2 regions of the Paraciimarium castrense LEGE 11436 genome follow, and region 2 is predicted to be linked to the other one. Evidence: riboswitches for the same ligand, from Rfam matches in the RefSeq annotation. Region 2 holds a riboswitch; the other holds the start of a gene.

Region 1 (14,665 bases), on a different contig from region 2:
AGTACTGACCGCTTCGGCCGCACGGTGGCCGAGGTGATCAGCAACGCCTCGGACCCGGTGAACATCGGCCTGGCGCTGGTGGAATCCGGCCAGGCCTTCGTCTATCGCCGCTACCTGGGTCAGTGCAACGCCCGCGCCTACCTCGCCGCCGAAGAGCGGGCCAGCCGGCGCCGCAGCGGCGTGTGGCAGGTGGTGGGCGGCATCACCCGCCCGTGGGAGTTCCGCCGTGGTGGCAATGGCGGCAGCTCAGGCAGGCGCTACAGCTGCCGGCAGATCGGCTCCCATGGCCGAGCCCAGCAGATGCTGCGGCAGGGCCACACCTATCTCGATGGCAATGGTGACGGCGAGGCCTGCGAATCGCTGCGCTGAGGGCCATGGGCCCGCACCGTGGCGATCTGGCGGTAATGGGGGCTGGCTGCGCTGTCCACCTCGAAGGCGGTCCAGGAGGCGGCAGCCGCGGGCTCATCGCTCAGCACCGGCCATTCGAGGCGGACCCCCGCGTAGGTGATCCCCACGCAGGTGAGGTCCGGGTCGTCGGCCATCAGGGACCACAACAGATGCAGGGAGCTGCGGCGGTAGTCCGAGGCCGAGGGGCAGCAGGAAGGATCAGCGATGAAGCCTGGCGCCAGGGTGATGGCCTCAGCCCGCTCCCAGCAGAGGTAGGTGCCGTCGTCGGTGGGATAGAACCAGCAGGCTTCGTTCTCTGCCTGGTGCAGCGGGAAACGGTCCAGGGCGACGGCCTTGGTGCGGTCGTCTTCCAGCGCGTAGACCGCCAGCCACAACTGGGGCGGATCGAAGCGCGGGATCACCGCATCGCAATAGAGCTGGGTCGCAGCAGCCTGGGGCAGGCCCTCGGGGATGCTGCCGTTGAAGGGAAGCGCCTCAAGGCCCTGGCCTGACTCAGCAAGGGCTCTATGCCCAGCCTCCGGCAGGGCATAGAGCCGAAAGGCGGCCGCTTCGCGGATGCCGTGGCGCTGGGCCAGCTGCAGCTGGTCCCAGTCCGTGGGGCCATCGGGGGGAAGGCCCGACTCAGGAGCCAGAACGAAAGCCAATGACGCGGACATGAGCTGAGCTCCTGCTTCTGGGTGAACAGCCCCCCCCGGGGGATCCAGCATGGCGGCGATGCCTCAGGCCAGCCGCGGCAACCGGCAGCCGAGCTGGATCACGCCCTGATCCAGAAGCCTGCCGAGGCGCAGGGCCGCGGCCTCCTCCACTCGGGAAAACTCCGTCTGGCGCCTGGCCAGCCAGCTCAGCTCTTCGGGGGTGATCACCCCTGAAGCCATCGACTCGAGAAACAGTTCGCCCATGGTCATGGCGATGTTACGAAGTGTGTTCATCCTGGCATCCTTCTGGGGGGGCCGTGAAGAGGGGGCGTTGCGAAGCGGCTGTCGCCTGGACGACCACGGTCAGGCCCGAGACTGGCCGCCATGAACCGTCGCTCCCTGCTGGTGCTGCTCGGCCTGGCGACAGCCGGAACGGCCCAGGCCGGGCGGGCCAGGCCAGGACGCGCCTCGCCAAGCCCGATCCGCGGCAGTGGCCGCAGCGGCGGGCTGCCCTTTCAGCCAGTGTCCACGCCGCTGCCCCTGCCCCTCGATGGCCTCAGCGCCGCGGAGCAGCGCCTTCACTACGGCCAGGTGCACCTCGAGGATCGCCTCGTGGTGCCGGCTGGCTACCGGGCCGATCTGCTGGCGGTGTGGGGGGATCCGCTGGGGGATGGGAGCTTCGGATACAACAACGACCACCTCGCCTACCTGCCCCTGGCGCCGGGGCAGGCCCTGCTCACCGTCAATTTCGAGTACATCAGCCCCCTTCCCTGGGCGGAGGGGCTGGGTGAAGCCCGCGGCCTCAGCCTGCCCCTGGAGCAGCTCCAGGCGGCCCTGGCCGATCGCAACTCCCGGGTGGATGCCACCGCCCTGGCCAGTGGCGATCCCTTGCTGGCCATGGTGAAGGAGGTGGCCGGCGCTGCCCTTGAGGATCTCGGCATCGGCGTGGCGGGCCTGGAGCAGGGGCCCGAAGGCCGCTGGCGCCGCCAGCCAGGGCGCTTCGACCGCCGCATCAGCGGCCTCAGTGGCCTGCAGGATCCCGCCCAGGCCCTGCGCGCCAGTGGGCCGGCGGCGGCGGTGTTCCGCGCCGAGCGCCGCCTCGGCTACGACGACGGCCTCGGCGAGCGAATCATCGGCACCTTCGCCAACTGCGCCGGCGGCACCACCCCCTGGGGCACCGTGCTCAGCGCCGAGGAGAACATCCAGACGCAGGTGTGCGAGGCGGTGTACGCCGATGGCTCCTCGCTGGACCCGTCTGAGCTCCCCTTCCACTGGGACGGCCGCAGGCTCCGCGGCCTGGGCAACCCCTTCGCCCTGGCGGGCAACAAATACGGCTGGATTGTGGAGCTGGATCCGCGCCGGCCCCAGCGGCCTGCGGTGAAGCACACCGCCCTGGGGCGCTGCCGCCATGAGGCCGTGGCCGTGAAGGCCGAGGCCGGCCAGCCCCTGGTGCTGTACTCCGGGTGCGACCGCCACGGCGGCCACCTCTACCGCTACGTGAGCGCAGAGCGGATCAGCGATCCTCTCGATCCAGCCAATTCCGCCCTGTTCAGCGCCGGCCAACTGGAGGTGGCCCAGTTCAGCGCCGGCGGCCAGGGCCGCTGGATTCCGCTGCTGCCCACCACTCCCCTGGCTCCCCAGCTGCCCAGCCACTACCAGCGCTGGGGCCTGAGCCAGGCCACGCGGTTGCCCCACCCCGACCGCCGCCAGCCCGGCGCCGTCGACCTCAGCAGCGATGCCGAGGTGGGGCGCTATCTCGAGCAGTTCCGCAGCCTGGCTGCCCTCTACCCCGGCAGCGGCGAGACCCAGCTCGGCGCGATCCTGATCGACGCCCATCTGGCCGCCAACGCCGTGGGAGCCACCGCCGCAGCCCGCCCGGAAGACACGGTGATCGATCCGGCCACAGGCGATCTGCTGATCGCTTTCACGGCCGGGGGAGCCGATCGGGAGGGCCGGGCCGACCCCGCCATCTTCTCCGGCCCGGCCGGGGAGCCCACCTGGCCCCACGGCTGGGTGATGCGACTCAGCGAGAGCACTTCCAGCGCCGGCGGCTTCCGCTGGCAGATGGTGGCGGTGGGCGGCCTGCCCTGGGAGGGGGGCGTGGGCTTCGCCAACCCCGACAACCTGGAGGTGGATGGCGCCGGCAACATCTGGGTGGTGACCGACCGCTCCTCAGGGGCCAGCCCGGCCGAGGCCTTCGGCAATAACAGCTGCTGGGTGCTGCCCAGGCGCGGGCCGGCCCGGGGCGAGGCCCTCTGCTTCGCCACTGGGCCCATGGAGTGCGAGCTCACCGGGCCCTGCTTCGACAGCTCCGGGCACAGCCTGTTTCTGGCCGTGCAGCACCCCGGCGAAGTGCATGGCACCCGCAGGGCCCAGGGGTCCAGCCGCCACGCCACCGCCCTGGTGGATCGCGATGGGGCGGGTTTCGAGCAGGAGCGCTGGGTGCCGACCGGCTCGAACTGGCCCTCGGGCGTGCCCGGCAGGGTGCCCCGGCCTGGGATCGTGGCCATCAGCCGCCAAACCGGCGGGCCGCTGTTGCCTTGAGCGATGTCTCTGTTCTCCTGGCTGGTGATCGTGCATGCCCTGGCCGCCACGGTGTGGACCGGCGGCCACCTGTTGCTGGATCTGGGGGTGTTGCCCCGGGCCCTGCGCCAGGCCAGCGCCGCGCCGATCCGGGCCTACGAGGAGGTGTTTGAGCCGCTCGGACTCACCGCCCTGGCGATCCAGGTGATCACCGGCCTGGCCATGGCCTGGATCTATCTGCCGGGCCTGCAGGGCCTGTTCAACCCGGCGAACCCGATCGGGGTGCTGCTGGGCACCAAGCTGCTGCTGCTCGCCGCCACCGTGGCCCTGGCCCTGGACGCCAGGCTGCGCCTGATCCCCAACCTCACCGACAGCCGACTGGGTCCACTGGCCTGGCACATCCGCGCCATCACCGCCCTGGCGATCGCCTTCGTGGTGGTGGGCGCCGGCATCCGGCTGGGGGGCTTCAGCTGAGCGAGGCCAGCGGCTGGCAGGGCCCACCCGCCAGCATGGGGGTAACGCCCTGAGCCCATGCTGCTTCCCTGTCCCTTCGGCCCCCTCACCACCGCGGCCCTCGCCGCCAAGGCCGCCGGCCTTCAGGCCACTGTGTTGCTGCTGCTCACGCTGCTGATCAAGGCCCGCATCCAGATCAAGGCCGCCTCGGCCCTGGGGCTGTTTCTGCTGGCCCTGCAGACGCTGGTGTTTCTGGCCGTGGCCGGAGCTCTCGGGCTGGCGGCGGTGGGCGGTGGGGCCCTCGCCTTCCAGCGCCGCGCGGCCCAATCGGCGTGAGGGTGGGGCGGCGTGACGCTGGGAGGGTGTGATCGAACTCCCTCCCTGGCGCCCCCTGCTGCGGGCAGCACGTCAGCGCGAAGGACGCTCCCCGGCGGCCCGCTGGCTGCAGCTGGCCAGCGTGGCCACCGATGGCACCCCCCGGGTGCGCACCCTGGTGTTCCGCGGCTGGGTGGAGGGCAGCGTGCTGGAGCTGTTCACCGATGGCCGCAGCGCCAAGGCCGCTGAACTGCACCGGCAGCCGGCCGTGGAACTCTGTTGGCTGCTGGTGAGGGCCCGCAGCCAGTTCCGCCTGCGGGGGCGCCTGCTCAACCCCGATGCCGCGGCCGATCGGACGGCACGGCTGAGGCACTGGCAGGCCCTCAGCCCCGGCGGCCGGGCCCTCTGGGGCTGGCCCGAACCGGGGGCACCCCTTCAGGCCGGCGCCGCCTTCCCGGCCGCCCTCGACGACGGCACGCCGCTGCCGCCCCAGTTTCAGCTGCTCCAGATCCAGCTGGAGCATGTGGACCTGCTGGAGCTGGGGGGGCATCCCCACCGGCGCCGTCGCTGGCGGCTGGAGCACGGCTGGCGTGAGGAAGGGCTCAATCCCTGAAGGTTCGGGCTACTGCCGAATCGCCACGGCAGGAGCACAATGGGGGCGGAGTGGTTTCCGTGGCTCAGGCCCGGAAGGAAACGAGGAAAGTCCGGTGCAAGTCCGGCGCTGTCCCGCAGCTGTGAAGGAGAGACCTGCTCCTGAGCCAGAACGCTCGCCGCTTTGAGTTCTTTCCTGCCCGGCGCGGAAACCGGGAGAATCCATGCAACACCTCCGCTCCAGCCGCTCCCTCGGCCTTCTGGTGGCTCTTGCCACTGCCACGACCCTGCTCCTGGGCCAGCCCGCCCAGGCCCACAGCGTGGCCTCAGGCGGCCTGGCTGGAGGCTTCCTGCACCCCCTGGCCGGCACCGATCACCTGCTGCTGCTGATCGCCGTTGGCGCCGCGGCCTCCTACCTGTCGGCCGAACTGCTGCTCTGGGGTCTGGCGGGTGCCCTGGCCGGAGGCGTGTTCGGCGCCGTGGGCGGCGGCCTGCCCGGTGCCGAGCTGCTGGCGGGCCTGGCCATTCCGGCCGTGGCCCTGCTGGTGCTGCGCAGCCAGCAGTCGTCGCGGGCGCCGGCCCTGGAGTTCTGCGGCGCCCTGATCGCTGCTGCGGTGGCCGTGCACGCCATGCTGCACGGCCAGGAGGCACCGGCCGGTGCCGCCTCAGCCCTGTGGTGGGCGGGCGCCTTCTGCGCCTCGGTGCTGGTGAGCGGCAGCAGCTACCTGATGCTGCGGCGGCTGCCCAGCCGCTGGACCGCCGCCGTAGCCCTGCTGCTCGCCCTGGCTGGCGCGGCGCTGAGCCTCGGCCCGATTGCCTTCGGAGCCCGCTGAACACCGACGAGGCGTCAGTTCGCTGGCCTCTGCAGCAGAATGGCATCGACGGTTCCAGTGGTTCACACCCTGGACTTAAGGAGGAAAGTCCGGTGGGGAGAGGGTTCTTGGATCCTCTGCGAGTCCGGCGCTGTCCCGCAGCTGTGATGGGGTTCGCTCAAGGGAGCACCCCTCAGTCAGAACGCTCGCCGTTGTGATCAGCCCCCTCTCCCCCGGCGCGGACCGGGTTCCACGATGAATCCAGCCTTTCCTTCCAGCATCGGATCCCATCCCCTGTCGGCCTGCCAGGGCCTGGTGGAGCGCTGAGAAGCGCCGTAGACGTTTCCAAACCCAATCGAGAGTTGCATGGCCCGGCCATGCCAGCGCCGACCCCCAGGGTCGGGGCTGGTTCACCTGTAGGCGCCGTGGTTCTTCTTCTGCAGGGCCATGCACCGCATGGCTGCAGTCTCGTCTTTGCTTCCCCGGCCTTGTCTCCTCGCCCCCCTGCATGACCACCGACCTTCGGCCAGCCGACTTCGTTCTGGCTCCCTATGCCCGCAGCAGCAACTGGCACGGCGCCTTCCAGATCCTCAGCGCCGTGGGCCCCTACCTGGCCTGCTGGGCCCTTGCCATTGAGGCCGCCCAGCGGGCGCCCTGGGCCGTGCCCCTGCTGGTGATTCCCCTGGTGCTGTTCTCGCTGCGCTGCTTCTCCCTGATGCACGACTGCGGCCACCACTCCCTGTTCCGCAGCCGCTGGCTCAACCGGGTGGGTGGCTTCACCCTGGGGCTGGTGAATGCCATCCCCCAGCTGGCCTGGTCAAACGATCACGCCTTTCACCACCGCACCAATGGCGACTGGGAGCGCTACCGCGGCGTCACCGATCTGATCACCACCGATGACTTCGCCCAGCTCAGTGCCAGGCAGCAGGCCACCTATGGGCTGCTGCGCCATCCGCTGATGGGCCTGCCTGGAGGCTTTTACTACCTCGCCATCCAGCCCAGGCTGGAGTTGCTCAAGGCGATCTCCCGGGCGATCCGGGCCCAGGCCATGCCGCGCTCGGCCGAGTTCTGGGATCTGCTGCTCAACAACGTGGCGGTGGTGGGTCTGCTGATCCTGGCGGGCCAGCGCTGGGGCTTCGGCCTGGTGCTCGGGCTCTATGGCGTGACCCTGGCCTTCGCGGCGGCGATCTTCATCTGGATCTTCTTCGTGCAGCACATCTTCGAGGGCTCCTATGCCCACAACACCGAGGGCTGGAGCCACCTGCAGGGGGCCCTGGAGGGCACCAGCTATCTGCAGCTGCCGGCCTGGCTGCGCTGGTTCACGGCCGACATCGGCTACCACAACATCCATCACCTCTCGGAGCGCATTCCCAACTACAACCTGCGGGCGGCCCACGAGGCCAATGCCCATCTGCTGGCCGATGTGCCCACCCTGCGCCTGGGCGACATGCTCGGTTGCGCCCGCTTCATGCTCTGGGATCAGGATGGCGAGCGCCTGGTGCCACTACCGGGGCGGACCGATGCCGTGGCATGAGTCGCTGCCCTGGCGGGGGCCGATGCCCGGGCATGCCCAGGGGTCGGGATGCCATGGGGCCTGGGAGCCGCGCTTTCTGGAGCAGAACAGCCTGGTGATCGGCCACGCCGCCTGGCGGGGCTACCGGGCCAGCGGGCGAGGGCTGCTGATCTGTCAGCTAGACGCTCGGATCGCGCCGGAGCACGACTGGCGCCTGCAGGCGGTGCCGTTCAGCTGCCGCTATGTGGAGCGCGACCGGGTCGCAGACCAGCTGCGGCGGCAGGGGCTGGGGCCGGCGGCGATTCGTCCGAGCCTGGGGGCCCTCGACAGCTACGACCCGACCCGGGAGCTGGTGGTGCTGCTGTGCGGCAACGGTCCCGAGCTGATCGCCCTGCTGAAGAAGCTGCCCACACCGCCGCAGCAGTGCTTTGAGCTGGTGGAACGCCGCTGGAGCGAATTTGCCTGCGCAGCCACCCCATGACCCAATAGCACCCCGTTATGCGCATAAACGCGTAGAGTGATGATTCCGCTGCGCCCCCGCCGCCATGGCCGCCGTCTCCTGGCCCTTCGTCCTGCTGATGGCCCTGCAGCGGCGGCTGGTGTGGGCCATTCCCGCCGCCATGCTGCTCGGCCTGGCCTGGGGGGTGACCCTGCCCTCGGCCTGGCTGGTGGGCCTGGTGATGCCCCTCACCTTTCTGATGGTGTATCCGATGCTGATCGACCTGAGGCTGCCGCTTCTGTTCGGTGGCAAGGACCTCAGGCTGCAGCTCACCGCCCAGGCGATCAACTTCCTGGTGATCCCCTTTGTGGCCCTGGCGATCGGCCGGCTGTTCTTTCCCAGCCAGCCCCTGGTGGCCCTCGGCCTGTTGCTGGCGGCGCTGCTGCCCACCAGCGGCATGACCATCTCCTGGACGGGGTTTGCCCAAGGCAATCTGGAGGCTGCGGTGCGCATGACCGTGGTGGGCCTGGTGCTTGGCTCCCTGGCCACACCCCTCTACGCCAGGGCGCTGATGGGCGCTGTGGTGGAGGTGCCGATGGCCAGGGTGTTCCAGCAGATCCTGCTGATCGTGTTCCTGCCGCTGCTGCTGGGCCAGGTGACCCGCATGGTGCTGATCGCCTGCAAGGGCAGGGAGCACTACCAGAAGGTGATCAAGCCCCGCCTGCCGCCCTTCTCCACCCTGGGCGTGGTGGGCATCGTGGCCGTGGCCATGGCGCTCAAGGCGCCCCTGATCGTGGGCCAGCCCCTGCTGCTGGTGCGCATGCTGATGCCGCTGCTGCTGCTCTACGGCATCAACTTCGCCCTCAGCACCCTCGTGGCGCGCCGCTTCTTTCCCCGCAGCGACGGCATCGCCCTCGTGTACGGCACGGTGATGCGCAACCTCTCGATCGCCCTGGCCCTGGCGATGACGGCCTTCGGGCCGGAAGGCTCCGAGATTGCCCTGATCATCGCCCTGGCCTACATCGTTCAGGTGCAGGCCGCCGCCTGGTATGTGAAGGCCACCGACCGCCTGTTCGGTCCTGCGCTGGCGGCGGAAGCCCCGGCCTGAGGTGCCCGTGAGCGGTCCAGTTCGGGCCGCTCTCCCCGCGCCCCGCTGCCATGCCCTCGACGGCGCCCGCCTGCTGGCGGTGCTGCTGCTGATTCCCTTTCACGCCGCGGCGATCTTCTACGCAGGCGATCTGGGCACGTTCTATGTGACCAATCCCGAGAGCAGCCGGGCCCTGGGGGGCTTTCTGTTGCTGGTGCACCAGTGGCACATGCCCCTGTTTTTCTTTCTGGCGGGCTCGGCGAGCTGGTACTCCCTGCGATCGCGCGGTGCGGGGGCCTACCTGCGGGAACGCCTGCAACGGCTGCTGCTGCCCCTGGGGGTGGGCATTTTGGTGCTGGTGCCGCCCCAGGTGTACGTGCACGAACTGCAGAGCGTGGATTCAGCCCTGGGCTACCTGGGCTTCTACCCCCACTTCTTCGATGGGATTCGGCCAGCGGGTCACTTCGAGTGGGCCCACCTCTGGTTTCTGGCCTACCTGCTGGTGATCACCCTGCTCTGCCTGCCGCTGCTGGACCGGCTGAGTGCTCAGTCCAGCCCCAGCCCACCTGAAGGCGGTGCAGGCTGGCGGGTGAGCCTGGGCTCGTTGCTGCTGCTGGCCCTGCCCCTGATGCTCTCGGAGGCCCTGCTGAGGCCCCGCTGGCCGGGCTTTCAGAACCTCTACGACGACTGGGCCAATCTGCTGCTCTACCTGCTGTATTTCGTCTACGGCTACCTCTTCTGCCACCACAGCGGCCTCTGGGAGGTGCTGGATCGTCATCGCCGGCTGCTCCTGGCGCTGGCGGCGCTGAGCATGGCGGTGTTCGTGGCCCTCACGCTCAGCGGCGCCACGCCCGCAGCGGGCGATCAGTCTGCTGCCGCCCAGCTGTTCCAGGCCTTTCGCGGCTGGAACAGCTGGTGCGCCGTGCTGGCCCTGGTCGCCCTGGCGCGCCGCTTCCTGAAGGCACCCCATCCGCTGGTGAGCTACGGCAGCAAGGCCGCCATGCCGCTCTACCTGCTGCACCAGCCGGTGCTGGTGGGCCTGGGCTGGTGGGTGGTGCCGCTGCCACTCGCCATCGGCGCCAAATTCGCCCTGATCTGCGCCGGCTCCCTGCTGATCAGCCTGGGCCTCTACGAGGGTGTGATCCGGCGCCTGGGCCCCCTGAGCCCGTGTTTTGGCCTGGTGGGCCGGCCCTGAGCGCACTCCCCATGCAGCGCCTCTCGATCATCATTCCCACCCTCAATGAGGCCACCTGCCTGGCCGCCACCCTGGAGCGGCTGCAGGCCCTCGACCCGCCGGCCTGGGAGGTGCTGGTGGTGGATGGCGGCAGCCACGATCACACCACCAGCATTGCGGCGTCAGCGGGGGTGCGGGTGCTCCAGTCGCCGGCCACCGGCCGGGCGGTGCAGATGAATGAGGGGGCTCGCCAGGCCAGTGGGGCGCTGCTCTGTTTCCTGCATGCCGACACCCTGATCCCCACGGATCTGGTGGAGGTGGCGGAACGCGCCCTGGCCGATCCCTCGGTGGCCTGCGCCGGCTTTGTCTCCCTGATGCGCTCAGGCCAGCGCACCTGCTGGGGCGTGTCGGGGCTGAACCTGCTGAAAACCTATCTGGCGCCGCTGCTGTTTCGGCCGCTGCAGTTCCTGCGGGGGCTGAGGCTGCTGTTTGGCGATCAGGTGATGATCACCCGGCGCCACACCTTCTGGAAGGGCGGAGGCTTCGATGAAGCCCTGCCCCTGCTGGAGGATGGGGACCTCTGCCTGAGGCTGCTGAAGCAGGGCAGGATCAGGCTGATCCGCCGGGTGGTGGTGAGCTCCGATCGCCGCGTGCGGGCCTGGGGGGCCGGCAAGGCCATCGCCACCTATCTCGGCATCGGCATCCTCTGGGGCCTGGGCCTGCCACCTCGGCACCTGCGGCGCTTCTATGACGACGTTCGCTGAGAGGGCGCCGACTCAGCCCCTCTGCTGATTGAGGCTCCAGTCGTAGGGCAGGAACCGCACCTGGGGCTCTGGACCTGGGGGAATTCCATCTCCCAACCGGGGCAGGATGTAGCCGGGCAGAGAGGCGCTCACCGCCAGAAAGTCAGCCCGGTACCACTGAAAGATCCGGCTGACCCAGAGGATGTTGCGCTCCCGCTCGAAGCGCACCTTGGCGGGGTTGTGGATGAAGCGGTGAAGGTCAGCTTCGAGCTGCTGCTCCACGGCGTCGGTGCGGTAGGCGCGCTGGCGGAGCAAGGGACAACCCACCGAGGCACACACGATCGCGAAGTGAATGCGCGGATCCCCCAGCTGGCGCAACAGCTGATTTTCGATCTGGGCCAGGCTGAAGCAACCGTCCTGCAGCCGGTGCAGCGGCCGCTGAAAGAAGCGCAGAAAACCAACCCAGTTCGGCAGTCCCAGCAGGCTGGGGCGGATCGAGGCGATCGGGTAGGCCTCCAGCACGGCCTGAATCGTGAAGGCGTTGTAGAGGTTGATCCAGTGGGCCAGCTGCTCCTGGCGCCCTTCGGTGTGGGCCGTCTGGGCGGCCAGCCAGGCGCGGAGGGTGTGGCGATCCCGGCGCTGCCAGTTGGCGTAATCCACCCTGCCTTGGCCGTCCACATAGCGCTGCAGCAGCTGGTCCCAGACGGCGGGGTCTTTCATGCGGCAAGGATCCAGGGGGCAGGGGCCATCGGCTCAGCTGACGTTGCCCTCGCGCTGATCCGGCATCGAGGGCGGTGAGGGCGGCTCCTGCAACACCGGCAGCAGGCTGTTCAGGCCCAGCATCACGAACGACAACGCCCCCACCAGGGCCAGCAGCCGCATGCCGAGGGGCAAGCCCCGATCCACCAGCCTGTCGTCGGCATCCTGATCGTCGGGCTCGGGGGGCAGAGGCGTCATCGGGGGAAGCGGCTCAGCAGGCCATTCTCGCTGCCGCGGGCGAAGGGGGCAGGCGCCTTGGCGTGGACCGCTTGCTCCCCTTGACTCTCTAGCTGGATGGAGACCATACGGTGGACTGAACCGCTTCGTTGTCCCCTTTCCCCATGGTTGGATCCGCCTTTCGGTTCGGAGTGTCCGCACTGGCTCTGGCTTCGTTGCTCTCCTCCCCGGCCCTGGCCCAGGTGGATCCCCACGAGGGTCATCACGGCATGGACGGCATGCCAGGCATGACGACCCCAGGCCACGCCCATGACGTGGGCCCCGCCGGCGCCACCTACGACCTGCGCTTCCTCGACGGCATGGTGCAGCACCACACCGGCGCCCTGCGCATGAGTGAATTCGTCTTCGGCATTGACCAGCCCGGTGTGGGGGCCCTGGGCAACACGATCTGGCGGGATCAGGCCAGCGAAATCCGTGCCATGGGGCTGTGGCGCAGGGCCTGGTATCCCCAGGCGCCGGTGTATCCCGTGGCGCTGGCGCCTGGCGGTGATCCCAACAGCCTCTCCGGCCTCACCCGCATGAGCCAGGCCCAGATCGAGGGCATGCGGATGATGGGCGCCGGACCCACCCGGGAGAACCGGGTGGTGTGGTTCCTCGAGGGCATGCTCCACCACCATGGCGGGGCGCTGATCATGGCCCATGACGCCCTGGCCAAGAGCACCAACACCACGATCCGGCGCTTCGCGCGGGCTGTGATCGTGGCGCAGCGGGCCGAGATCATCGAGTTGCGCCGCATGCTGGCGGTGGAGGGATTGCGCAAGCCGGAGTACTCGCAGTACGACGAGCTCTTTGCCCTCTGAGCGGCCCGGCAGAAGCACGCTCCCCGCTTGACACTCCACCCCTGTGGAGACCATACGCTCAAAAAAGTCCATTAGCGGCGCAGGGTCATGGGATTCCAGGCGATCGATCGTTTGCTGCTGCACCCCCTTCCTGCGGATCTCTGCTTCGGGGCGCGATGAGCGGGCAACTCGGTCGCCGTTCCTTTCTTGCTATGGCTGGCGGTGCTTCCGCCATCGCCGCCGGCTCAGCCCTGCTGGGACGCTCCGCCCCGATTCGATCCCAAGCCAGCACGGGTGTACCAGCCCCGTCCCATCTGCGCTCCGGCGGCGGACGCCTGGAACTGGACCTGGTGGTCCAGGACACCCCTGTGGCGATCCCGGGCGGCCCGTCCAGGGCCCTCACTTACAACGGCCTGCTGCCTGGGCCCCAGCTAGAGGCCGAACCCGGCGATGTCGTGCGGATCGAGCTGCACAACCGCCTGACCCGCCCCACCAACCTGCACTACCACGGCCTCCACATCCCTCCCGGCGGCAGTGCTGACAACGTGTTCGTGAGCGTGGCCCCCGGCGCAAGCCACAGCTACGCCTTCACCCTGCCGGGCGACCATCCCGCCGGCACCTTCTATTACCACCCCCACCACCACGGCACCACGGCCGATCAGGTGTTCGGCGGCCTCGGAGGGGTGTTCATCGTGCGCGGTGCCCTGGATCAGATCGCCGAGGTGCAGGCCGCCGAGGAGCAGGTGCTCTTCCTCAAGGATCTTCCCCGGCAGGGGGGCTTCAGCCCGATGGGCATGGGGATGATGCTGGGGCGTGAGGGCGAGGTGCTCACCGTCAACGGCCAGGTGAACCCGGCGCTTTCGATCCCCTCAGGGGGTCTGCTGCGGCTGCGGATCGTGAACGCCTCCAATGCCCGCTTCTGGCGGCTGGCCCTCGAGGAGCATCCCTTCCACCTGATCGCCACCGATGGCGGTGCCATCGAGGCACCGGTGGAGCTGGCGGAACTGATGCTGGCCCCCGGCGAGCGGGCTGAGGTGCTGGTGCGGGGTGCGCGCCAGGGCGGTCGTTACCGGCTTCTCAACCTTCCCTACGCCAGGGGCTCCGGCGGAATGATGGGCGGCATGGGCAGCCGCATGGGCATGGGTAGAGGAATGGGAATGGGGAGGGGAAGGATGGGATCAGGCTTTGAGCAGCAGGCTCCGGTGCCGATCGCCACCCTGAACTACGAGGGCTCGGTGACGCCCCTGCAGCTGCCCGAGCGCCTGCTGCCGGTGGAGCCCCTGCCGGCGCCAGTGCGCAGGCGCCGCTTCGTGCTCAACCACGGCATGGCCCCTGGCATGGGCATGGTGTTCCTGATCAATGGCCGTGGCTTCGACCACGGCCGGATCGACACCTCCGTGCGCCTCGGTGACACAGAGGAGTGGGAGCTGGTGAACGACGGCGTGATGGATCACCCCTTCCACGTGCACATCAACCCCTTCCAGGTGATCAGCCGCAACGGCACGCCGGAGCCGTGGCGCGCCTGGAGAGATGTGGTGCTGCTGCGTCCAGGCGAAACCGTGCGGATTCGCACCCGGTTCGATGATTTCGCCGGACGCACGGTGTATCACTGCCACTTCCTCGATCACGAGGAGCTGGGCATGATGGGCACCCTGGAGATCAGCGCCTGAGCGCTCGCGACCAACCTGGAACGCGCCGCCCCGGGTCACTCCACCTCAAGGCTGCCCCGCACCATGTTCATGCCGCAGTGGAAGGGATAGGTGCCGGCAGCCCTGGCCGGCAAGTCCACGGAGGTGGTGGCATCCAGGGGCAGATCGAGGGATTGGTGGAAATCGGGGAAGATCACCTTCGCCACGCAGCCGCTCGGATCGATCCGGTGAAAGCTGAGCCGCACCGGCTGGCCGGCCTTCACCCGGATCCGTGAGGGGGCATAGCCCCCATCCACCGTGATGGTGATCTCCTGCAGGCCGTGCTCCCCCTCGCGGGCCGCCACGCCCGTGCCATGGCGGCCGAGGAACCACCACAGCTCCCAGACGATCAGCACCAGCCCCGCGCCGGCCACCAGCAGCTTCAGCAGCAGGGGTTGCTCGATGCTGCGCCAGAGCGGGACGGTGCTGGCGGCACTGGTGGCGGCGGCCGGCAGAAGCAACATCAACTCTGGGAGCGTCATCAGGCCGCCCTCGGCAGGGGCGCAGGC
Region 2 (14,665 bases):
AGGCCCATCCCGCCTGCCGTCAGGCGGGTTACCGCTACCTCCTCTGCCTGCGTCCCAGCGGGGTGCACCTCTCCTGCTGGCGGCAGTATCCCGGTGAGGTGGGCTGGCAGCGGCGCTGCGGGCCGATGGCCCTGGCTGCCTTCATCCGGCGCTTCGGCGCGCCTCGCGGTGCATCCAGCTGATCCAGTCGGCGGAGATCTCCTGGGGGCACACGGCCTCGCATTCCAGATGGCTGCTGCAGCTGCCGAAACCCTCCTGATCCATCTGCTGCTGCATCGCCCGCGCCCGCTGGGCGCGCTCTGGCTGGCCCTGGGGCAGCTGGCCCAGGTGGGCCAGCTTGGCGGCCACGAACAGGCTGGCGGAGGCATTGCGGCAGCTGGCCACGCAGGCGCCACAGCCGATGCAGGTGGCGGTGTCGAAGGCGGATCGGGCCTGTTCGGCCCCCACCAGCATGGCGTTGCCATCCGCCGCCTGGCCGGTGTTCACCGAGCAGTAGCCACCAGCGGCGATCAGGCGGTCGAGGGCGGAGCGATCCACGGCCAGGTCCTGCACCAGGGGGAAGGCCGCCGCACGCCAGGGCTCGAGGGTGAGCCGCTCACCACTGCTGAACTGGCGCAGGTAGAGCTGGCAGACGCTGGTGGCGGCGCGGGGGCCATGGGCCTGGCCGTTCACCAGGAAGCCGCAGCTGCCGCAGATGCCTTCGCGGCAGTCGTGCTCCATCGACACCGGCCGCTCGCCCGCTGTGATCAGCTGCTCATTGAGCTGATCCAGCGCCTCCAGCAGCGACACGTCGGCCGACACCGCCTCCAGGGTGTAGTCGCAGAAGCCGCCAGGAGCCTGGGGCGACTCCTGGCGCCAGATGCGCAGATGCAGGCAGAGGGTGCGGCTGCTCATGGGTGGGGCTCAGCGGTAGCTGCGGGCACTGGGCTCGAGGCTGGAGAAGTACAGGGGTTCAGCATGGCGAACGTGGTCGGCGCCGCCCCGGTGCTCCCAGGCGGCGATGTGGGCGAAGCGGCTGTCATCACGCCTGGCCTCGCCGTCGGCGGTCTGGTGCTCCTCGCGGAAGTGGGCCCCGCACGACTCCTCGCGGGCCAGGGCATCACGCAGCATCAACTGGGCCAGGCCGAAGAAATCCTCCAGCCGCAGCGCCTTCTCCAACTCCGGATTGGGCCCCGCCGCCGTGCCCGGCAGCCGCACCTCGGCATGGAAGCGCTGCTCCAGCGCCGCCACCTCCGCCAGCCCGGCCCTGAGGCCGGCGGCGTCGCGGCTGATGCCGCAGCGCTCGATCATCACCGCCCCCAGCTCCCGGTGGAAGGCATCCACGGGCCGTGGGCCCGCCACCTGCAGCAGGGCGGCGATGCGGCCAGCGGCCCGGGCGCGGGCCTCGCGGCATGCCGGGTGGTCTGCCGCGATGGCAGGGGTGGCATGGCCCGCCAGCCAGGCCGTCACCGTGAGCGGCGCGATGAAGTAGCCATCGGCCAGGCCCTGCATCAGGGCGCTGGCCCCGAGCCGGTTGGCGCCGTGCTCGGAGAAGTTGGCCTCACCCAGCACGAACAGCCCCGGAATCGAACTCATCAGCCGGTAGTCCACCCACAGGCCGCCCATCGTGTAGTGGGGCGCCGGGTAGATGCGCAGCGGCGTGGTGTAGGGATCCTCGCCAGTGATCCGCTCATACATCTGCAGCAGATTGCCGTAGCGGCTCTCGATCGTGCTGGCGCCCTGGCTGCTGATCGCATCGCGCAGATCGAGGTACACCGAGCGGCCGCCGGGCCCCACGCCATGGCCGGCCTGGCACAGCTCCCGGGCCCGCCGGGAGGCCAGATCGCGGGGCACCATGTTGCCGTAGGCGGGATAGAGACGCTCCAGGAAGTAGTCGCGCTCCTGCTCGGGAATCTCGGCCGGCGGGCGCGGATCGGCCGGCTGGAGCGGCAGCCACACGCGGCCGTCATTGCGCAGGCTCTCGCTCATCAGGGTGAGCTTGCTCTGGTAGGCGTCGCCGCTGGGGATGCAGGTGGGGTGGATCTGGGTGAAGCAGGGGTTGGCGAGCAGGGCCCCCTGGCGATGTGCCCGCCAGATGGCGCTGGCGTTGGACTTGAGCGCGTTGGTGGAGAGGAAATACACGTTGCTGTAGCCGCCGCTGGCCAGCAGCACGGCCTGGGCGGTGTGCACCTCCAGCTCACCGCTGATCAGATGGCGGGCCACCACGCCGCGGGCCACCCCCTCCACGGTGATGATCTCCAGCACATCGCGGCGGCAGAGCAGCTCCACCCGGCCGGCGGCCACCTGGCGCATGAGGGCCTGGTAGGCGCCGTAGAGCAGCTGCTGGCCCGTCTGGCCGCGGGCGTAGAAGGTGCGGCTCACCAGGGCCCCGCCGAAGTTGCGGGTGGCCAGGCTGCCGCCGTACTCCCGGGCGAAGGGCACGCCCTGGGCCACGCACTGATCAATGATGCCGCTGCTGATCTCCGCCAGCCGCCAGCAGCCCGCCTCGCGGGCGCGGAAGTCGCCGCCGCGCACGGTGTCGGCGAACAGGCGGCTGATGCTGTCGCCATCGGCGGCCCGGGGACGGGCGGCATTGATGCCCCCCTGGGCCGCCACTGAATGGGCCCGGCGCGGGCTGTCATGGAAGCTGAGCAGCCGCACCTGGTAGCCCTGTTCGGCCAGGGTGGCCGCCGCCGAGGCGCCGGCCAGGCCGCTGCCCACCACCAGCAGCCGCAGCTGCCGCTTGCGCTGCGGGCTCACCAGGGGCAGCCCCTCCTTGCAGTGCTGCCAGGCCTGCGGCAGCGGACCACCGGGCAGCTGGGCATCGGGCAGTCCGCTCATGGCCCCGGCTGCAGAGGCAGCCCCAGGCCGAGGGCCAGCGCCACGGATACCGCCGCGAAGCCGATGGCCACCACCAGGGCCAGCAGGCGCCCCGCCAGGCGGATGCGGGGGCCGTTGCCGGCATCGAGCAGGCCCAGGCTGCGGTGGGCGGCCTCCGAGCCATGCAGCAGATGCAGTCCCACGGCGGCGGCGGCGGCGAGGTAGAGGGCCAGCATGGCCGGCTGGCGCAGCACCGCCTCCAGGACAGCCCGTTCGGCCCCCTGCGGCGGGCGCGGCCAGCGCAGCTGGCCCAGATGCACCGCCAGAAAGAGCAGCAGCCCCACGCCGCCGATCGCCTGGCTGCGGGCCGCCAGGGCCGCCAGCGGCTGGCCGCGACGGCTGCTGAGGCCGGCGCTGTTGCCGGCGCGACGGTTGGCGATCACCTTGGCCAGCCCCAGGCCCAGATGCAGCAGCACCGCAGCCAGCAGGGCCAGCTCCACCAGGAGCAGCCAGGCGGCGCGATGCAGACCGGCCGCATAGGCCTCAAAGCGCTCGGGGGCCAGCACCGCCGGCAGCACGCCGGCCAGATGCACCAGCAGGAACAGCACCAGCAGCAGCCCCGCCCCCGCCGTGCCCAGCCTCAGCGTGGTTGCGCCCATCCCTGTGGCCACCGTTGATCGGCTGCGGTGTTGGGCCCATGGTATGGAGAACCGCGCCCCGGCTCCGCCGCCATGACCACCAATCTCCAGGCCATCGGCTTCCTGTTCAGCTTCGTGCTGGGTTGGGGCATCGGCGGCTCCCTGCTCGATGCCGCTCTGGTCCGCGCCGGGGTCTACGGCCTGGAGGGCGGGCAGCTCGGCCCCTCCATCACCTTCGTGCTGTGGAGCCTGCTCTGGCTGGCTGGCGGCGCCCTGCTCTACGAGCGCTTCACCGCAGGGCCGCCCGGGGCCGATGCCGGTCCTGATGCTGGGCCCGGGCCCGGGCCTGACTTGGGGAAGGGCCCCCAGGCGTAGCAGGAACCGCCCCGAGCCAGCACCCGATTCAGATCAGTACACCTGTACTACTCTGGGGCTCGACGATCCTCGCGGCGTGGCCGACATCCCCAGGCACCGCCCCAACAGCCAGGCCAGCTCACACGCCAGCGCCCAGGCCAGCGCCCAGGACACCGCCCAGCCAGGCCTCAACCTGCAGCGTCTGCTGGTGCCCCACCCCGGCGCCACCCTGCTGCTGCGGGTGGCCGGCGACTCGATGCGCGATGCCGGCATCCGGCACGGCGACCTGCTGGTGGTGGACCGGCAGCTCGAACCGCGGGCGGGCCTGGTGGTGGTGGCCCTGCTCGATGGCGGCTTCACCGTGAAACGCCTGGCCGGCCGCGGAACCCGGCAGTGGCTGGAGGCGGCCCATCCCGCCTACCCGGCCCTGCCGCTGCACCCGCATCCCGACGCCCGCATCTGGGGGGTGGCCACCCATGTGATCCGCCGCTGCTGAGGGGGCCATGCCGACCAGCACGGCCATCGCCCTGATCGATGGCAACAACTTCTATGCCTCCTGCGAGGCGGTGCTGGAGCCCGCCCTGCTGGGCCGGCCCCTGGTGGTGCTCTCCAACAACGACGGCTGCATCGTGTCGCGCAGTGCCGAGGCCCGGCGGCTCGGCATCGCCATGGGCCAGCCCTACTTCCAGGTGCAGCGCCAGCTGGAGCGCCTCGGCGTGGTGGTGCGCAGCTCCAACTACGCCCTCTACGCCGACATGAGCCAGCGGCTGATGGCCACCCTGGAGCGCTGGGTGGAGGAGCTGGAGATCTACTCGATCGACGAGGCCTTCGGCCTGCTGCCCCGGCCGCCGGGCAGCGATCTCACCGCCTGGGGGCTGGAGCTGCGGCGGGCGGTGCAGCGGGAGCTGGGGCTGCCGGTGGCGGTGGGCCTCGCCCCCACCAAGGTGCTGGCCAAGCTGGCCAACCGCCTCGCCAAGGGGCAGCCGACCCATGGCCATGTGTTCGACCTGGGGGCCTGCAGCGACCCCTCCGCCTGGCTGCAGCAGGTGGCGATCGAAGACGTGTGGGGCATCGGCCGGCGCCTGGCCCGCTGGTGCCGGCTGCGGGGCGTCGCCCATGCCCTCGCCCTGCGCGACATGCCGAGCGGTGAGCTGCGCCAGAAGTGCGGCGTGGTGGGCCTGCGGCTGCAGCAGGAACTGCGGGGCCACCGCTGCCTGCCGCTCACCCTGGTGCCAGCGCCGAAGCAGGAAACCTGCGTGAGCCGCAGCTTCAGCCAGCCGGTGCGCACGGCCGCGGAGCTGCGCCAGGCGGTGGCCACCTACACGGTGCGGGCGGCCGAGAAGCTGCGCCGCCAACGGCAGCGGGCCGGGGCCCTGAGCGTGTTCGTGCGCAGCAACCCGTTCAACGGCACCAGCTTCTACAGCAACAGCGCCACCCTCACCCTGGCGCTGCCCAGCCAGGACACCGCCGTGCTGCTGGCGGCGGCCCTGCCCCTGGCCGAGGCCCTGTTCCGCCCCCAGCACCCGCTGCAGAAGGCCGGCGTGCTGCTGCTGCAGCTGCAGGGCGAGGAGCTGCTGCAACACCACCTGCTGCAACCGCTGCCGCCGGAGCAGCAGCAGCGCCGCGCTGCCCTGATGGCCGCCGTGGACCGGCTCAACCGCCGCTACGGGCGCGGCACCGTGCAGTGGGCCGCCTGCGGACTGCAACCGCCCTGGGCGATGCGGCGCGACAGGCTCTCCCGGGCCGCCACCACGCGGCTGGAGGCGATCCCACGGGTGCTGGCGCAGTGACAGGCGGGATCGGCGCTGCGGCCGGGCTCGTCGTGGGGCGGAACTCAGGGCAGCTGCGCCAGGCAGGCCTCGATCATCGCCGCCGTGACCGGAATCGTCTCCAGCTCATCGGCGTTGTCGAGGAAGGCGTCAAAGGAGGCGTAGCGACGGATGCAGGGATCGGCGCCGGGGGCGCTGCAGGCGGCGGCCCAGTCGCCGTCGTCGGGCTTCACCAGGGCATAGGCCATCAGGGCCTCCTCCAGATCGCCACCATCACCGATGCCCTCGCCGTGCCAGAGCACTTCGAAAAAGTCCATGGACGCGGGGGGAACACGGAGCACACCCAGGTTACTGAGCACGCCGGCCTCCCTGAAATCGGAGCCGGACACAGCGCTGGAGCCAGAACTGGAAACGAAACCTGAAGCGGGGCGAGAAAGAGCTGAGCAGCCATGGGTATGCTCAGATTCAGAACGGTTCCGGCGGGGTTCAGCCGCCGGAGGCAACAGGGAAAGTGCCGTTGAAATCGGCCGCTGTCCCGCAACTGTGTTTCAGGGTCCCAGGACCCTGATCAGTCAGAACACCTGCCGTTCTTCACAACTCAACTGTCTTACCTGCGAGGTACAGAGTGAAGACCATGCCAGCAAAGCTGGCCAGCCTGTCGTTGATGGCTGCGCTCAGTTTCTGCCTTGTTCTATTAACGCCTGCCCCGGCGCAGGCGATGCACATCGCCGAGGGCTTCCTGCCGCTGCAGTGGGCCGTGGCCTGGTGGCTGATCTCGCTGCCCTTCCTGGCGGTGGGGCTGCGGTCGCTGACGCGCATCAGCCGCAGCCACCCGGAGCTGAAGCTGCTGCTGGCCCTGGCCGGCGCCTTCACCTTCGTGCTCTCGGCCCTGAAGATTCCCTCCGTCACCGGCAGCTGCTCCCACCCCACCGGCACCGGCCTGGGCGCGATTCTGTTCGGCCCCACGGTGATGACCGTGATCGGCAGCATCGTGCTGCTGTTCCAGGCGCTGCTGCTGGCCCACGGCGGGCTCACCACCCTGGGCGCCAACATCTTCTCGATGGCGATCGTGGGGCCATTCGTGGCCTGGGGCGCCTTTCAGCTCTTCAGCAGCAGCGGCCACAGGCGCCTGGCGGTGTTCGCCGCCGCCGCCCTCGCCGACCTGGCCACCTACGTGGTCACCGCTGGCCAGCTGGCGATCGCCTTCCCCGCCGCCAGCGGTGGGGTGATGGCCTCATTCCTGAAATTCGGCAGCATCTTCGCGATCACCCAGATTCCCCTGGCGATCACCGAAGGCCTGCTCACCGTGCTGGTGTGGAACTGGTTGCAGTCCTATGGCCAGCCCGAGCTCAAGACCCTCCGCCTGCTCCACCAGGAGAGCTGACCCCATGACCCGTTCTGGAAAACAACGCCCTCAGGGCAACTGGCTGCTGGTGCTCGCCGTGGTGGCACTGAGCGCCCTGCCCGTGCTGGTCGTGCGCGGCGAATTCTCCGGCGCCGACGGCCAGGGCATGGACGCCATCAGCGAGATCCAGCCCAGCTACAGGCCCTGGTTCAACGCCGTGGTGGCGTTGCCCAGCAGCGAGGTGGAAAGCCTGCTGTTCGCCAGCCAGGCGGCCCTGGGCGCCGGCGTGATCGGCTACGTGATCGGGCTCTACAAGGGACGCGCTCTGAACAGGGGCGATGAGTCACCGGATTGACGCCCTGGCCTACGGCAACCGGCTGCGCTGGTTGCCCCCTGGCCAGAAGCTGGCCTTTGCGGCGGTGCTGCTGCTGCTGGGGCTGGTGGCACCTCCACTGGTCCAGGGCCTGATCAGCCTCTGGCTGACGGTGTGGATCGTGGTGTACGCCGCGATCCCGGCGCGGCTGTACCTGCCGCTGCTGCTGTTGCCGCTGGGGTTCGCCATCGCCAGCCTGCCGGCCCTGCTGCTGCAGGCGGTGCCGCTCGACGCCTTCACCGCCACCGCTCGCGGGGACGTGTGGCGGGAGCTGGCCTGGCCCCTGGGCGGCTGGATGGTGTCCGTGAGCCAGCAGGGGGTGGGGCAGGCCGCGCTGCTGATCAGCCGCTCGCTGGCCGCCAGCAGCTGCCTGATGTTCGCGCTGCTCACCACGCCCTTCAGTGAGCTGATCGCCGTGCTGCGGCGCCTGCGACTGCCGCCCCTGCTGCTGGAGCTGCTGGTGCTCACCTACGGATTCATCTTCAGCCTGATGGCCATGGCCAGCGAGCTGTGGGTGGCCCAGCAGGCCAGGGCCGGGCTGCGCGGCTGGAGGCAACGGCTGCAGGGCCTGGGCGTTCTGGTGGCCCAACTGTTGCATCGCTCCCTTGCCACCTACCGGGGTCTGGCCATGGGCCTCGCCGCCCGGGGCTTCAACGGCGACCTGCGGGTGGTGGGGGGAGAGCGTCACCGGAGCTCGCCGCGCTACCAGGGAGAAGCCATTGCCGGTTGTGCCCTGCTCGGCGCCCTCTCCCTGGGGCTGGGGCGTTGAGCCCATGGCGCCACCCGGGCGGCGGCAGCAAGCCAGCCGGATCCCTGCTGCGGTTCGAGGCCGTGGGATTCCGCTACCCCTGCGCGATGGAGCAAGCCATTGATGGCCTCAGCCTGGAGGTGCCCCAAGGCTCGCGCTGCGGCCTGATCGGCGACAACGGCTGCGGTAAAACCACCCTGTTCCTGCTGGCCAATGGCCTGCTCAGGCCCCAGACGGGCCGGCTCCACTGGAGGGATCAGCCGATCCGCTACGACCGCCGGTCCCTGCGCCGCCTGCGCCAGCAGGTGGGGCTGGTGTTTCAGAATCCAGAACACCAGCTGGTGGCCACCACGGTGGAGGAGGACCTCTCCTTCGGCCTGGTGAATCTGGGCCTGGAGGAGGCTGAGATCCGCCGCCGGATGCAACAAGCGGTGCAGAACTTCGGGCTGGAGGCCTTGCTGGAGCGTCCTACCCACATGCTCAGCATGGGCCAGAAAAAAACCCTCTCCCTGGCCGATGTGATGGTGCTCGAACCCGAGCTGCTGCTGCTCGATGAGCCCACCGCCTATCTGAGCCCGGGCCATGGCCGCGCCCTGCTGCGCCAGTTGCAGCGCATCCATGCCAGCGGCACCACGATCCTGGTGGCCAGCCACGACATGGAGTTTCTCAACGGCTGGGCCGACTGGCTGTTCGTGATCGAGCGGGGCCGGCTGGCGCTGGAGGGCTCCCCGGCCCAGGTGTTCGCGCAGCACCAGCGCCTCGAAGCCCTGAATCTCGGCATACCCCCAAGTCTTGACCAGTCGTTAATCAGGCGATAAGGAACTCGCCATTTCGCGCGTTTATCAAGGGGAGGACTTCCACTCCCCATCCATGACCTTCGCCAAGAAGGCCTTCATCGCCATCGGCGCCACGGCCGTCAGCCTCACGGCAGCAACCGCCATCACCAACCCCTCCCTGGCCCAGGCCACCATCAGCGGTGCCGGCGCCAGCTTCCCGGCGCCCTTCTATCAGCGCGCCTTCGCGGGTGTGGCCAGCAAGGTACGTGTCAACTATCAGTCGGTGGGCTCCGGCGCCGGGGTGCGGCAGTTCGTGGCCGGCAGTGTGGATTTCGGCGCCACCGATGAGCCGATCAAATCTTCCGAATCCTCCAAGGTGAGCCGGGGTGTGGTGCAGTTCCCCGCCGTGGGCGGCACCATCGCCGTGGCCTACAACAAGGGTGACTGTGCCAAGCTGAACCTCAGCCAGAAGCAGTTGGTGGATGTGTTCCTGGGCAAGATCACCACCTGGGAGCAACTCAAGTGCGGCCGCGGCAAGATCACCGTGGTGCATCGCTCCGACGGCTCCGGCACCACCTTCGCCTTCACCAATTCCCTCAGCGCCTTCTCGCCGGAGTGGAAGAGCAAGGTGGGAGAGGGCAAGGCGGTGAAGTGGCCCGTGGGTCTGGGCGGCAAGGGCAATGAGGGCGTAGCCGGCGTGCTCACCAACACCCCGGGCAGCATCGGCTATGTGAACCAGGCCTTTGTGAGGGGCAACCTGAAATCAGCGGCGCTGCAGAACCGGGCCGGCAAGTTCGTGATGCCCACCCGTGCCAGCGGCGCAGCGGCGCTGAACAACATCAAGCTGGATGGCAACCTCGCCGGCGAGAATCCCAACCCCGCCGGCGCCAACAGCTACCCCATCTCCACTCTCACCTGGATCCTGGCCTACCAGCGCGGTAACGGCGCCAAAACCAACTCGATCCGCACGGCGATGAACCACCTGCTCAGCCCGGCGGCTCAGAACCAGGCTGCCAGCCTCGGCTATGTACCCCTGGAGGGCAACATCCTCAACCAGGCCAGGAGGGCGGTGGGTCGCATCAGTCCCTGACACAGGCGGGATCAGCGCAACGCTTTCCGGCACCCACAATGTTGCACCCACCATGGTTCAGAGGTGGTCGGGCTGTTGATCAGCCAGCTGGGTACCGGAAGGCGGCGTGGCGATACCAACCGGAGGTCAGAGCGCCCGCAGGGGGCCAGCCAGCTTCCCTCTCGGGGAAGGGTGATGCTCATTCAGTGGAAACCTTGCCGCGGAAGGCGATGTAGTTGTAGATGTTGTAGAAGAGCATGATGGGTATCAGTACACCGATAAAGGTGAGCATGAACACCTGCGATGTTACCGATGCTGAGGCTTGAAAGATCGTGACCGATGGAGGAATCACCGCCGGAAACACCATCACCCCCAGCCCCGCGAAGCTCAGGATGAAGAGCAGCACGGTATAAACAAATGGCCACACCTCCTGCTGCAAATCCAGGCTGCGGAACAGCTGCACGATCAGGGCCACGCCCAGCAGTGGCAGCACCACGAAGAACGGCAGGAAGGCCGGATCAAACAGACGCTGACGCAGGGTTTCCGAGGCGAACGGAGCCGTCAATGTGATCGCCAGAGCCCCCAGCAGCGTGGTTGCAGCCGCCAGGCGAGCGGTGCGCACGTGCAACCGTTGCAGCTCGCCACTGGTTTTGATGATCAGGTAGGTGGAGCCGATCAGCACATAGCCCTGGATGAGCGTGAGCGCCACCAGCAGGCTGCTGGGGTTCACCCAGATCCACACGGAGCCCGTGAAGTGGCCGGCGGCATCGGTGGGGATGCCGGACAGCACCGTGCCCAGGCAGACGCCCTGGGAGGCGGCGGCCAGCACACTGCCGATCCCGAACATCAGGTTCCAGGGGCGTTTGTTGACGGCGTTCTCACGGAATTCGAAGGCCACCGCCCGCAGGATCAACCCCAGGATCATGAGATAGATGGGTGCGTAGAGCGCCTTGAGGATGGTGCCGTAGGCCAGTGGAAAGGCACCGAACAGGGCGCCGCCCATCAGCACCAGCCAGGTTTCGTTGGCGTCCCACACATTCCCGAGGCTGGTCATCAGGATCGTGCGCTGCTCTTCTCCAGGGGAGGTGAGCGAGAGGATGCCAACCCCCAGATCAAAGCCATCGAGAATCACATAGAGCAGCAGGAACAGCGCCAGGATCACGAACCAGACCGTGGGCATGAACACATCGAGAAAGTCCATGCTCAGGCGCTCGGGGTGGGGAGGCTGGCCGCGTCGGCCCCGGGGCCATGGGGCGGCTCCAGCGTGAGATCCGGCCCCTTGGCGATGATCCGGGAGCCGAAATAGAGCGCAAGCACCAGCAGCACGCTGTAGAGCACCGCGAAGGTGCTCAGGCTGGTGATCACCTCGCCCACCGGCAGCACGGAAGCGGCATCGGCGGTGCGCAGCTGCCCGTAGACGGTCCAGGGCTGACGGCCAACGCAGCGCACCACCCAGCCCGCTTCGATGGCCAGGTAGCCGGCGGGAGCCGAGAGGATCCAGGCCCAGCTGAACCAGCGCCAGCGCTCAAAGCTGCCGGCGTTGAGCCCACCGCGCCACCACAGCAGCAGACTGAGGGCCATCAGGGCTGCCGCCGCCAGGCCGATCGCCACCATCAGCCGGAAGGCATAGAAGAGCAGGCCCACCATGCGGGGGCGCTGGTCGGCGGGCCAGCTGTTGAGCCCGCGCACGGGCTGGCTGAGCCGTGGTCGCGTCTCCAGGATCCAACTGAAGGCTCCCGGCACTTCCAGGCTCCAGCGGTTGCTGCCGCTGGCCTCATCGGGAGCGGCCAGCACGCTCCAGGCGGGGGAGCTGCCGGCGGCCTGGTCGTCCCAGAGGGCTTCGATCGCCGCCAGCTTGGTGGGTTGATGCTCGGCCACCTGCACGGCGCTCTCATGGCCGGCCAGGATCTGCATCGGCGCCACCACCAGCAGAATCACCAGCGCCAGCTTGAAGGAGAACAGGAAGAACTCCGGCGCCTTCCTGCGCAGCAGCGACCAGGCACTGATCGCCGCCACCACCAGCATCGAGGTTTCAACTGTGGCCAGGGCCATGTGGATCACACTCTTGACCATGAAGGGGTTGTTGATGGCGGCGAAATAGTTCTGCACCTGGAAGTGTCCATCCGTAAACGTGCCACCGGCGGGGGTCTGCAGCCAGGAGTTGGCGCTGAGGATCCAGAACACCGAGAGGTTGGCACCGAAGGCCACCATCACAGTGGAGAGGAAGTGGATCACCGGCGGCACCTTGTGCCAGCCGAATAACATGATCCCGAGGAACCCGGCCTCAAGCATGAAGGCCATCGCCCCCTCAAAGCCGAGCACCGCACCGAAGAAATCGCCGGCGAACTCCGAAAGCGGTGCCCAGTTGGTGCCGAACTGGAACTCCATCGGTAGCCCGGAGGCCACGCCGATGCCGAAATTGAGCACGTAGAGCTTGGCCCAGAAACGGGCCTGGCGGTAATAGAGGGGATTGCCGGTGCGCAGCCAGATGGCTTCGAGCACCACCAGAAAGATGGCCATGCCGGTGGACAACACGGGCCAGAGCATGTGAAAGATCGCCGTCAGGGCGAACTGCAGTCGCGACAGGGTCACGACATCAAAGGTGGCGAGCATCGGCGAGGGGAAACGACGGAAACTTGCTCAGGCGAAGAAACCCCGCCAGCATGTGCTTATGATCCTAAGCTCATAATCTTGCTATGGCCTTGCCTGTGTCGCGTTGTTGCTGGCCTACCGGAGGCTGCTGCAGGCGGGGGCTAGCGCCAGTCGAGACCTGGAACAAAGGGAATGATCGCCGGGGTGGATGCCATGAAGGCGGCATAGGTGGCGTGAATGGAGCACAGCCGCTGTTCTTCGCGACGGGCCTTCAGGCTGAGCACGGTCGCCAAGGCCAGCAGCAGGCCCAGATGCAGCAGGCTGCCGAGAGCCAGCGTCACCCCCAGGGAACAGAGCAGCAGCGACTGATACAGGGGATGGCGGCAGCGGGCGTAGGCGCCTTCGGTGACCAGTGGCGCTCCGGCGATCGGTTCGGGCAGCGGACTGAGACTGTCCCCCAGGTTCAGAGCTCCCTGGCCGCCGATGAACAGGCCGGTCAGGATCGTGAACCCACCGATCAGTCGCATCGCCAGCGGCCAGTGAATCCCCAGTGCCGCCGGGGCAGGCGTTGGTGGCAGCCAGTGGGCGGAGATCAGGATCATCTGGGCCAGCACCCACCACTCGCCATGGCGGTTGTTCCGCAGACCTTCCCAGGAGCAGCCCCATTTCTGCAGTCGTTCGTTGAGGTGGCTCGGCATCGTGTGGTCGATTGAAACAAGGGGGGGGAGCTCATGGCTTCAGCCCAGTGATGTCAGCGGTGCGGAGGCAGGCCATGCAGGACCTGCACCACGTCGGGTGGCAGCATCACCTTCACGGCGCCCTCCCGGTCATCGGTCGGCACCTGCAGCTGCAGCGGCAGCACCTCACTCGGCCTCGGTTCCATGGCGTCGGCGTCGAACTGGGCCGAGGTCTCAGGGAGATCCTCCGCTCCGAGGGCCACCAATTCCCCACTGCGGTTCGGCAGCAGCCAGTCGCCGCCGAGTGCATCGCTCAGCAGCAGCGGCCGCTGGTGATTCACCGCCTGCCCGGGTGAGCGGGCGTTCAGGCGCAGGCGCCAGCCGGCTGGATAGGCGGGATCGGGCTGCTCAAACAGGGTCAGGCCCCAGAGATGGCCCGAGGAGTCGGTGAGGCTCCAGCGCAGCGGATCGTCCGCTGCCGTGGCCTGGAATGGCAGCAGCATCAACACCAGAGCAAGCAGAACAGCTGCAGCCACTGACCTCAGCAAGGGCCCAGGCGAGCAGCAGTGACCCGGGCGGCCAGCCCCTCGATCCACGGCAACAGGAATGCCCATAACGCCTTTCGCAACATAACGTCGTTCAACGCTACTGTGTTAACGGGAGGATCGGGTGCCAGGTCGAGCCCCCGCTGGTGCGGGTCCATCAGCGCCTCCTGCGGCTCCAGCCCATCCCGTTCTCATGTCTGACGATGACGACAACCTCCCTGCCTCCCTCACGGCTGGCGATGCACGAGTGCAATGTGCACAGGAGTTTCACCCTGCAACTCCAGGGGCCGGCGTGGCCGAGCCAGGCAAGATCAGTGAAACCGTTTCAAGACGATCATGGTCAAGACCGTCCCATCTGGCACCAGCGCATCTGGATATCACTTGAACCGGCGGTTGTTGGCCTGATCCTGATGGCCTGCGTTCTGCTTGGCGTGGGAGCTCAGCCGATCGCCATGGCTGCTTCCACACCACCTGAGCCCACATTGGAGAGCGCCGTTGATCGTTATCTCGTTTCCATGCCGGGAGACTATTACGCTGTTCGCACAGTTCCAGCCTTGAAGCGCCTGATCGGAAGTGACGAGGCCTTGCTGGTTGATGTGCGCCAGCCCTCTGAATACCAGGCAGGACATATCCCAGGAGCCATCAACATTCCTCTCAAGGATCTCGAGCACCGCCTCGACCTCATCCCCACGGATCAAGCCGTGGTGTTGTATTGCTCGACGGGCTACCGATCAGCGATGGGAGTGATGGCACTCCAGTTGCAGGGATTTGATCAGGTCAGGGGATTCCCGCCCAGCTTTGCCGGCTGGCAGTCAGCCGGTGAGCCCATTTCCCGATTGGATCCCTCTGGCGAGATTCAGGCTGGCGTGGCTCAGGCCTGACTGCTGCGCCGTCGCCCAGATCCCATGGCTAAGGATGCACCCCATGCGGCTCAGCTTTGATAGCTTTGAGCGTCATGATCACCAGCAGCGGCCGCCTCC

Evidence for each region. Region 2 has a riboswitch for cobalamin ahead of ACWJIO_RS01760 (energy-coupling factor ABC transporter permease). Riboswitches for the same ligand answer to the same signal wherever they lie in the genome.
Region 1: it holds a riboswitch for cobalamin, as region 2 does, so the genes downstream of both, ACWJIO_RS05730 (HupE/UreJ family protein) here and ACWJIO_RS01760 (energy-coupling factor ABC transporter permease) in region 2, are expected to answer to the same signal.

The regions. Positions count from the first base shown of each region.
Region 1 covers NZ_JBSJOW010000003.1:16-14,680, reverse strand. Annotated here, with positions in the region: gene ACWJIO_RS05765 (thermonuclease family protein) at 1-369, shown strand, start outside; gene ACWJIO_RS05760 (hypothetical protein) at 321-1,064, opposite strand; gene ACWJIO_RS05755 (hypothetical protein) at 1,128-1,337, opposite strand; gene ACWJIO_RS05750 (PhoX family protein) at 1,428-3,587, shown strand; gene ACWJIO_RS05745 (CopD family protein) at 3,591-4,040, shown strand; gene ACWJIO_RS05740 (hypothetical protein) at 4,098-4,355, shown strand; gene ACWJIO_RS05735 (pyridoxamine 5'-phosphate oxidase) at 4,384-4,947, shown strand; cobalamin riboswitch at 4,982-5,123, shown strand; gene ACWJIO_RS05730 (HupE/UreJ family protein) at 5,150-5,758, shown strand; cobalamin riboswitch at 5,791-5,965, shown strand; gene ACWJIO_RS05725 (fatty acid desaturase) at 6,246-7,271, shown strand; gene ACWJIO_RS05720 (hypothetical protein) at 7,222-7,731, shown strand; gene ACWJIO_RS05715 (arsenic resistance protein) at 7,796-8,797, shown strand; gene ACWJIO_RS05710 (acyltransferase family protein) at 8,805-9,971, shown strand; gene ACWJIO_RS05705 (TIGR04283 family arsenosugar biosynthesis glycosyltransferase) at 9,983-10,714, shown strand; gene ACWJIO_RS05700 (DUF547 domain-containing protein) at 10,727-11,413, opposite strand; gene ACWJIO_RS05695 (hypothetical protein) at 11,447-11,650, opposite strand; gene ACWJIO_RS05690 (DUF305 domain-containing protein) at 11,794-12,489, shown strand; gene ACWJIO_RS05685 (multicopper oxidase family protein) at 12,645-14,138, shown strand; partial or broken gene ACWJIO_RS05680 (cupredoxin domain-containing protein) at 14,174-14,665, opposite strand, start outside.
Region 2 covers NZ_JBSJOW010000001.1:316,254-330,918, reverse strand. Annotated here, with positions in the region: gene ACWJIO_RS01800 (hypothetical protein) at 1-182, shown strand, start outside; gene ACWJIO_RS01795 (succinate dehydrogenase/fumarate reductase iron-sulfur subunit) at 142-894, opposite strand; gene ACWJIO_RS01790 (fumarate reductase/succinate dehydrogenase flavoprotein subunit) at 904-2,820, opposite strand; gene ACWJIO_RS01785 (succinate dehydrogenase/fumarate reductase transmembrane subunit) at 2,817-3,458, opposite strand; gene ACWJIO_RS01780 (hypothetical protein) at 3,531-3,812, shown strand; gene ACWJIO_RS01775 (LexA family protein) at 3,889-4,287, shown strand; gene ACWJIO_RS01770 (Y-family DNA polymerase) at 4,295-5,581, shown strand; gene ACWJIO_RS01765 (hypothetical protein) at 5,626-5,877, opposite strand; cobalamin riboswitch at 6,015-6,163, shown strand; gene ACWJIO_RS01760 (energy-coupling factor ABC transporter permease) at 6,225-6,944, shown strand; gene ACWJIO_RS01755 (energy-coupling factor ABC transporter substrate-binding protein) at 6,949-7,260, shown strand; gene cbiQ (cobalt ECF transporter T component CbiQ) at 7,244-8,047, shown strand; gene ACWJIO_RS01745 (energy-coupling factor ABC transporter ATP-binding protein) at 8,044-8,844, shown strand; gene pstS (phosphate ABC transporter substrate-binding protein PstS) at 8,897-9,892, shown strand; gene cydB (cytochrome d ubiquinol oxidase subunit II) at 10,071-11,072, opposite strand; gene ACWJIO_RS01730 (cytochrome ubiquinol oxidase subunit I) at 11,075-12,484, opposite strand; gene ACWJIO_RS01725 (methyltransferase family protein) at 12,625-13,161, opposite strand; gene ACWJIO_RS01720 (DUF3122 domain-containing protein) at 13,215-13,643, opposite strand; gene ACWJIO_RS01715 (rhodanese-like domain-containing protein) at 13,889-14,566, shown strand.